2 regions of the Aureimonas mangrovi genome follow, and region 1 is predicted to be linked to the other one. Evidence: riboswitches for the same ligand, from Rfam matches in the RefSeq annotation. Region 1 holds a riboswitch; the other holds the start of a gene.
The links. Region 1 has a riboswitch for thiamine pyrophosphate ahead of H1343_RS16190 (TenA family protein). Riboswitches for the same ligand answer to the same signal wherever they lie in the genome.

Region 1 (4,176 bases):
GGGGGCGCTGGAAGCGGTTCTGGAATTCACCGACAGCCGCATGACCTACCGCCGCCGCTTCTCGGTCGACCTGTCGCGCGAGGCGGTCGTCGATCTGTCGATCCTCGACCCCCACAATCCGCGCTCTCTCGCCTTTCAGGCGAACGGCGTGGAGGGCGGGCTGACGGGCCTTGCCGGGGAGACGACAGGAAGCGGCAAGCGGGCCGCGCGGCTCGCCGTGCGCCTGCGCACCGCCGCCGCGATCGAGGTCGACCCGGCGTTTCTCACGCGCATTGTGGGCGACTTCGCCGCGATCTCCGACGAGGTCTCGGCACGCTATTTCCGCCTGTCGGGCGGGCGGGACAAGATCCGATGAGATACGACATCCGCCTGCGCGTGGGCTATCGCTACGGTCAGCCGGTGAACAGCGCGCGGCATCTCCTGCGCGTCCGCCCGCGCGGCGATCGTGGCCAGACGGTCGAGTCCCTGTCGCTGACGTTTTCGCCGCAGCCTTTCGAGGCGGTTCGCGAGGCGGATTTCTTTGGCAACGCGACAGACCATCTGCGTCTCACCGGTGCGCATGACGCCTTCACCGCCGAGATGCGCGCTCGGGTGCGCGTCGAGCGCCGGGCACCCGCCCCGGCACCGGGCCTTGCCGCGATCGCCCAGGAGGCGCGCACTGTGCGCGATGCGGAAGGGGCGAGCCCCGTCCACCATCTCGGCCCGAGCCGGCTCGTCACCCCGGACCGCGCGATCACCGCCTATGCGCGCGGCGCCACGCAGGGTCACTTAGACGGCGCCGACGCGGCTCTGGCGCTGGCCCGCGGCATCCGCGAGGACTTCGCCTATGTTGCCGGTTCGACCGACGTCTCCACCAGTGTGGCGAGCGTCTTTTCGCAGCGGCGGGGCGTCTGCCAGGACTTCGCGCATGTAATGATCGCGGCCCTGCGCGGTCTCGGGGTCCCGGCCGCTTATGTCTCGGGCTTCCTGCGCACCGAGCCGCCGCCCGGCATGGCCCGCCTGGAAGGCGCTGACGCCATGCACGCCTGGGTCGACGTGTGGCTTGGCACAAGCGTCGGCTGGGTCGGCTTCGATCCCACGAACGGATGCATGGCGGTCGGGGACCACGTCATAGCCGCCATCGGCCGCGACTATGCCGACGTCGCGCCGGTGGACGGCGTGGTGACGACGACGGGCGCACAGAGCGCCTGGCACACGGTGGACATCGTGCCGCTCGATTAATTTCCAGCCGAGAGGCCCATCGCCCAGAAGTCCGCCTCCAGCCGGCAGGCGGTGGCGAAGGTCTCGCACAGCTCCGGCCAGCGCGGCGAGGAAGATGCGTCCGGGCCGAGCAGCCGCGCGCCGAGACGCTCGGCCAGCGCCGCGACAACGGCGCACGTCTCCCGGTACTCCTCGCCGGCATAGGTCGCGACCCACTCGCCATAGGGCCCTTGCGTGCCGTGCTCGGCGGCAAGGCGCGCGCCGATCTCGCCGTAGCCGAGCACGCAAGGCAGAAGCGCGACGAGGAGGTCGAGCCCGTCGCCCGCCATGCCCCGGTCGATGACGTAGCGCGTATAGGCAAGGTTCTGCGGCGCCTCGCGCGTCGCCCCCAGCGCCGCCTCGTCGATGCCCTCCCGCGCGCAGATCTCGACATGCAGGCGCGTCTCGGTGTCGACGAGCGCGTGGACCGTCGCGGCGCAGAGGCGCATCTCCTCGAGACGCGTCGACTTGAAGGCGAGGAGCGACCACGCCCGCGCGAAGTGGATCAGGAAAACGTAATCCTGGCGCAGATAGTGCAGGAAGGCCGCCCGCGGCAGCGTGCCGTTGCCCAGCCGCTCGACGAAACCATGCCGCGCATAGGCGCTCCAGTCGTCACCCGCCGCCGCGCGCAGCGCCGCAAAGAGCGGGGAGCCGAAATCGGGGGCGGCTGGCTGATGGGCTCTCATCGCGTCTGTCCTTTCGGGCGCGGGCGATGAAAGGCGCGCTTGCGCCTCTCGACTCCCTCCGCCGGCATGATCCGGTTCAGGTTCCAAGGGTGCTTCTCAGCCCGCGCTTGCGGACGCCCCCGTCGACGGGTTCAACCTATCGCGGCAGGCCGTGTATGGCCACCGTCACGAGACTGCCGAAAGAGGGCGGCAGGATCGCCCGATCACAGACGAAAGGACCGCCATGCGCCCGCTCCTCCTCATCGCTCCCGCCCTCCTCGCGACCCCCGCGCTCGCGCAGGAGGCCGGCAAGATCAAGTATTTCGGGGACTGGGTGGTCGGTTGCGACAACCGCTGGGACTGCACCGCCATCGGCCTCGCGCCCGAGGCCGCGCCAGCGCCCGCCTATCTGAAGATCACGCGCGAGGCGGGCGCCGAATCCGGCCCGGACGTTTCCGTCGCGATCCTCGACGATGCCGGCGAAGGCGGTACGATCGAGCTGTCGTTGACGGGCGGCGAGGCCCTGCCCGTGATGGAACTCGACGCGGAGCCCGGGGAGGGGAGCATCGTCTCGGCCGCGCTCGGTCCGGTCGATCACGTCGCCTTCATCGACGCACTGTTGCCCGCGCAGACCCTCGATGTCTCGCTCGGCGAGACCAGCGTGCCCGTCTCGCTCGCCGGCATCTCGGCGGCATTGCGCTACATGGACGCCATGCAGGAGCGCGCCGGCACGAGCGGGGCGCTCGTCGCGAGGGGCGACCGCCCCGCCGACACGATCCCGCCGACGCCACCGGCCGTCACCGTCGATGCCATGACCCTCAGCGAGGTTTCAGAGCCCGGCGAACGGCCCGAGGGCCTTCCCGAAAGCGACGAATACTGCCCCGAGACCGCCGGCGACTACGTTCTGGAGGCCGAGGACGGCACGCGCCTGTGGGGCGTGTGCTCGAGCGCGGGCGCCTACAACATCTCCTACGATTTCTCGATCGTGCGCGAAGGCGAGGTCACGCCGGCCGATTTCGGCCCGCAGGGACAGGGGATGTCGCCCGATGGCGACCAGCGCTCCACGCTGGTCAACCCGATGCTGGCCGAGGACGGCCGCACGTTCGAGGCTTTCGCACGCGGGCGCGGCATCGGCGACTGCGGCTCCTACACGCGCTTCGCGTTCACCGCCGACGGCCCGGCTCTGGTCGAGCAGTCCGTGATGGGCGAGTGCCGAGGCGTATCGCCCGACGACTGGCCGGTGCTCTACCGGGCCGAGCTCTCCAGCGAATAGGGCTCGTCGAAGAAGGCTTCCTCGTAGTTGACGCCCTCCCCGCCGCGATCGACCACGAGGAAGTCCGACGCTTCCTCCAGCGCGATCAGCGGGTGGTGCCAAGTGCCGGCGGCGTATGACACGCCCTTGCTGCCGTCGCAGAGGAAAGCGACGGGCGCGCCCGGACGGCCGTCCTCGTCGGGCGCGACGACGACGAGGAACGGGCGCCCCTGAAGCGGTACGAAGGCCTGGCTGCCGAGCGGGTGGCGTTCCAGCATCTCCACCTTCAGGGGCAACTCGAAGGGCTTGCCCCTGAAGATCGAGATCAGCGCGCGGCCGCCGCCGAGCTCCACCGGCGCGATGTCATGGAAGCGCGTGGTGGAGCCGCCGTTGATGAGCTGTATTTCGCTGGCGTTGTCCGGCTCGATCACCTCGCCGAAGGGGCGGAAGGCATCGGCCGTCAGTTCCTGCGCGACGAGCCTGCCGCTCATGCCTCGCGCCGCCCGAAGAGTCGCAGGCGCGAGACGCCGCCATCGGGGAAGATGTCCAGCCGGACATGCGTGACAGGGCCAAGCGGCTCGACGGTGGTGATCTCGATCTGGTCGTCGGCGGAAAGCTTCGTTTCGGTCACGAGGAGCGGCCAGTCGGCCGAGGCCTCCTCGATGACGTCAGCGGAGGGATCCGAGCCGAGGCGCTTGGCGCGCAGGGTGAAGCGATCGGGGAAATTTCCCTTGAAATGGCGCGTATCGATATGGACGCGCTCCACCGTGCCCGCGGTGCCAAGCTTCAGGACGCACCAGTCGTTGCCCGGCACGCGGCGCCGCGCTGTTTCCCAGCCGTCGGCCATGACGGGCGCGGTGCCCGGCGCCAGCATGTTGGCCGGATGGCCGTAATGCGCGTCGTTCCATGCCACCGCCGTGCCGCCGTTGAGGAGCGAGGCGAGGTCCACTTCTTCCTGCGGCGAGACGTCCGCCCAGTCCTTGGCGACGGTGCCATAGACACGCAGCCGCGCGACGCCAC
Region 2 (4,176 bases), 880 kb from region 1:
CCGAGCGCGGAGAGCCCGTCGGCCGTGAACTTCTGCACAACCGAGTTCGTCAGGCAGTGGACGCGCGGACGTCTCTCGCGCAAGGCCGTCAGGAGCGCGCCGGCCCGGATCGGAAGATCGATCATCGCAGCTCCACCGCGATCTCCCCGACCGCCGGCGCCGTGTCGAGAAGCCCCGCGTCCTCGAGGAACTGGCCGAAGCGCTCGTAGCGGCGCGTGTCCAGCGCGCCCGGTCGCTTGGCGAGGCGCGGCAGCGTGTCGGTGAAGGCCTGCCGGTTCAGCTCGTCGTCGAGATCCGGATAGGCGCTAGCGTAGGCTTCCCACGCCTCCTGCGGATGGTTGGTCAGATAAAGCGTCGCCTTCTCCACCGCGTCGAGGAAGCGCGGCAGGCGGGGATCGTTGATGAGGTCGTCGCGCGTCACGTAGATCAGTTCGTCATAGGGCGGCACGCCGTTCTCTTCAGGAAAGAAGCCGCGCCCCTCCCCTCCCGCGAGGCGGATCTGCGTCATCTCGAAATTGCGGTAGGCGCCGGCCACCGCATCCACCTGTCCCGACAGGAGCGAGGTCGAGAGCGCGAAATTGACGTTGATGAACTCGATGTCGTCGGGCTCCAGCCCCTGCGAGGCGAGCATGGTGCTCACCATCACCTCCTCGAAGCCCGAGACGGAATAGCCGATGCGTTTGCCGCGCAGGTCCGCCAGCGTCTCGACCGGCCCGTCTGCGCGCACCATGATCATGTTGAGCGGCGTCTCCACCAGCGTGCCGAAGCGCTTCAGCGGCAGCCCGGCAGCGTGATCGAGATAGAGCGTCGTCTGGTAATGGATCGCCATGTCGGCCTGGCCCGCCGCCAGGAGGCGCGGCGGCGCAGACGGGTCGGACGGCGCGATCAGCGAGACGTCGAGCCCAGCCTCTTCGAAATAGCCGAGTTCCTCGGCGATCACGAGCGGCGCGTGGTCGGGGTTCACGAACCATTCCAGGAGCACCGTCAGCGAGGCCGGCTCGGGAGCGGCCGGCTCCTGCGCACGCGCGGGCGCGGCGACGAGGCCGGCGAGCGCGCCGGCGACGAGGAGGAGGCGGTTCAGCGACATGATCGAGGTCCTTGCGGTCATTCGGCCTCGCGCGCCCAGGGCACGAGGATCGCGGCGAGTTCGTCCACGGCAAAGCGCAGCGCCAGCGTCAGCGCGGCAAGAATGACGAGAACGGCGAAGAGGATGTCGGTCTGCATGCGGGCATTCGCCTGCAGCATGATGAAGCCGAGCCCGGCCGAGGCGCCCACCCATTCGCCGATCACGGCGCCGAGCGGGGCAAGAGGGGCAGCGACGCGAAGGCCCGAGACGAGGCCCGGCAGCGCCAGGGGAATGCGGATAAGTGCGAGCGTCTGCCAGCGACCGGCGCCGAGCAGCGCGGCCGATTCCAGGACATCGCTCTCGGTGCGGCGCAGGCCGTCCGCGAAAGCGGAGGCAACCGGGAAGAAGATGATGAGCGCGGCCATCACCACCTTCGAGGCCATGCCGAAGCCGAACCACAGGACGAGGATCGGCGCCACTGCGAAGACCGGCAGCGCCTGGATCACCAGCACCGCTGGCCAGACGAGTTGGCGCACACCGGGGATCGAGGCGACCGACAACGCGACGAGGATGCCCGCAAGCGAGCCGAAGAGGAGGCCGAGGCCGATCTCGGCGAGCGTGACGAGCCCGTGCCGCAGGAGGAAGTCGGAGCGCTGCGCGAACACCTCGATGACTGCGGCAGGCGCTGGCAGGATGAAATGCGGCGGCGCGATCAGCCAGATACTGAACTGCCAGATGGCGAGGATCGTGGCGAAGCCGGCGAGAAAGTTCAGCCCGGCGCGAGCAGCCCCGCTCCTGCGGCAACTCGCGGATGGGGGGCGCGCAAAGCCGCCCCGGCTTGAAGATGCGACTTCGACCAATGTCCCGTCCCTACGCCGGCATGACCCGGATCAGGTTCAAGGGTTCGGCGATGTCGCCATCTCAGCGCGTATAGGGCGCACCCCTCGGATGGGCGGGAAGATGATCGCGGCGCGCGCCCATGTCAACGGGAGCCTCTACAGAATGTATCCGGCAAGGAGCGTGCCGCCGACGATCAGCGCCAGCGAGCTCCAGAAGACGAGCGACATGCGCTTCTCCAGGAAGACCTTCGCCTGCGGGCCGAAATAATACAGGAGCGCGCAAGGGATGTAGAAGCGGATCGATCGCGCGACGACGCTCATGCCGACGAAGACCGCGAAGTCGAGCCGCGTGACGCCCGACAGGATGGTGATGACCTTGTAGGGCACCGGCGTGATGCCGCCGCCGATCAGCACCATGAGCCAGCCGAGATCGTTGTAGTCCTCGGCGATGCGTTCGAAGCTGCCGGTCATCCGGTAGAAGGCGAGCAGCGGCTCGCCGACGCTCTCGAACAGGAAGACACCGATGAAGTAGCCGAGGATGCCACCGAGCACGGACCAGAGCGTGCAGACGAATGCGAGGCGCCAGGCGCGCGTGCGATCCGCCAGGATCATCGGCAGGAGCATCACCTCCGGCATGGCCGGCAGGAAGGAGCTTTCCGCAAAGCACATCGCCGCCAGCGAGCGCTCGGCATTTCGATGCTGGGACATCTTCAAGGTCCAGTCGTAGAGGCCCTGCAGCATCGTCTTCCGTCGTCTCTCCCTTGGCGCTCCGCCCGGCGCCCACTCACCCGCAAAGCATGGGTGCCGTCAAGTCACCTGCCCCGCCCGTGCTCCACTTCGCGCGAAGGTGACGAGAGGGCTGGCGCGCACACCGCGCGGCCGCTATGGCAGGGTTTCGCGTTCAACGGGTCAATCGCAGCCTTGATCAAGCCTTCCGCAAAGCCGTTCGGCCGATCCGTCGTCGGCGCTATCGTCTTCGGCTTCGCCGCTCTCGTCGTTGTGGGGATTGCCGGCGCGGTCGCGCTTCTCGAGACGCAGCAGCGCGGCAATCTGGTTGCCCACACCTACGAGGTCGAGAAGGCGCTGGGCGAGTTCGAGACCGCCGCCGAGCGCGTGGCGACGGCGCGGCGCGGCTTTCTCCTGTCGAGTGACGAGAGCTATGCCGGCATCATCGACAGGTTGATCCAGCGCAAGGCGACCATCCTCGAGGCGCTGGGTGCGCTGACCGCCGACAATCCCTCGCAAAGAGCAGCTCTGGATCGATTGCGCGCGCTCGACGAGGCGCACAACGCAAATGCCCGCACGACGCTGGAGCGGCTGCGCGCCGACCCACAACTCGATCCGCGCACCCTCTTTAACGGGGACAACAGCGTCGCGATCATCATGGAAATCCGCAGCGTGATCTCCGAGATGGTCGAGCGTGAGCAGGGGCTTCTGGCCGAGCGTGTGATCGAGCGTGAGCGGACGCTGGCGCTCGCCTACATCATCCTCGGCGTTGCGGGCATCCTGCTTCTGGTCATGGCCGCCGGCACGATCTACGTCATCCGCCGCAACCTCGCCGCTCTCGAGCGCTCGCGCACCACGCTCGCGGGGCTCAACGAGATGCTCGAGGGCGCCGTCGCCGTGCGCACCGCCGACCTTCAGCGCGCCAACGACGAAATCCAGCGCTTCGCCTACATCGTCAGCCACGACCTTCGTTCGCCGCTTGTCAACGTGATGGGCTTCACCGCCGAACTCGAGGCGGCGACGGGCGAACTGTCGGCGCTGATCGACAAGGCCGAGACCGAAGCGCCGGACCTCGTGACGCCCGAGGCACGCTACGCGGCGAAGGAGGACCTGCCGGAGGCGATCGGCTTCATCCGCTCCTCCACCCAGAAGATGGACCGGCTGATCAACGCCATCCTGCGGCTTTCGCGCGAGGGACGGCGCGTCATCACGCCCGAGCCGCTCGACATGGACGCGATGCTGGCCGGCATCACCGACACGCTCCAGCATCGGCTGAACGAGGTGGGGGCCGAGATCACCGTGGAGGGCAGCCTGCCGAAGATCGTCTCCGACCGCGTGGCCATCGAGCAGATCTTCTCCAACCTCGTCGAGAACGCGGTAAAGTATCTCAAGCCCGGCCGCCCGGGGCAGATCCGCGTGCGCGCCCGCAGGTCCGGCCCGCGCATGATCTTCGAAATCCAGGACAACGGCCGTGGTATCGATCCGAAGGATCACGAGCGCGTGTTCGACCTGTTCCGCCGCTCTGGCACCCAGGATCAACCCGGC

Region 2: another riboswitch for thiamine pyrophosphate. It lies ahead of H1343_RS03515 (ABC transporter permease); the one in region 1 lies ahead of H1343_RS16190 (TenA family protein).

Annotation. Positions count from the first base shown of each region.
Region 1 covers NZ_CP059692.1:3,349,552-3,353,727, forward strand. The annotation lists gene H1343_RS16180 (circularly permuted type 2 ATP-grasp protein) at 1-355, shown strand, start outside; gene H1343_RS16185 (transglutaminase family protein) at 352-1,221, shown strand; gene H1343_RS16190 (TenA family protein) at 1,218-1,925, opposite strand; TPP riboswitch at 1,962-2,056, opposite strand; gene H1343_RS16195 (DUF1176 domain-containing protein) at 2,149-3,177, shown strand; gene H1343_RS16200 (ureidoglycolate lyase) at 3,150-3,647, opposite strand; gene alc (allantoicase) at 3,644-4,176, opposite strand, start outside.
Region 2 covers NZ_CP059692.1:748,870-753,045, reverse strand. The annotation lists gene H1343_RS03525 (hydroxyethylthiazole kinase) at 1-125, opposite strand, end outside; gene H1343_RS03520 (ABC transporter substrate-binding protein) at 122-1,087, opposite strand; gene H1343_RS03515 (ABC transporter permease) at 1,105-1,839, opposite strand; TPP riboswitch at 1,917-2,021, opposite strand; gene H1343_RS03510 (YqaA family protein) at 2,062-2,646, opposite strand; gene H1343_RS03505 (sensor histidine kinase) at 2,827-4,176, shown strand, end outside.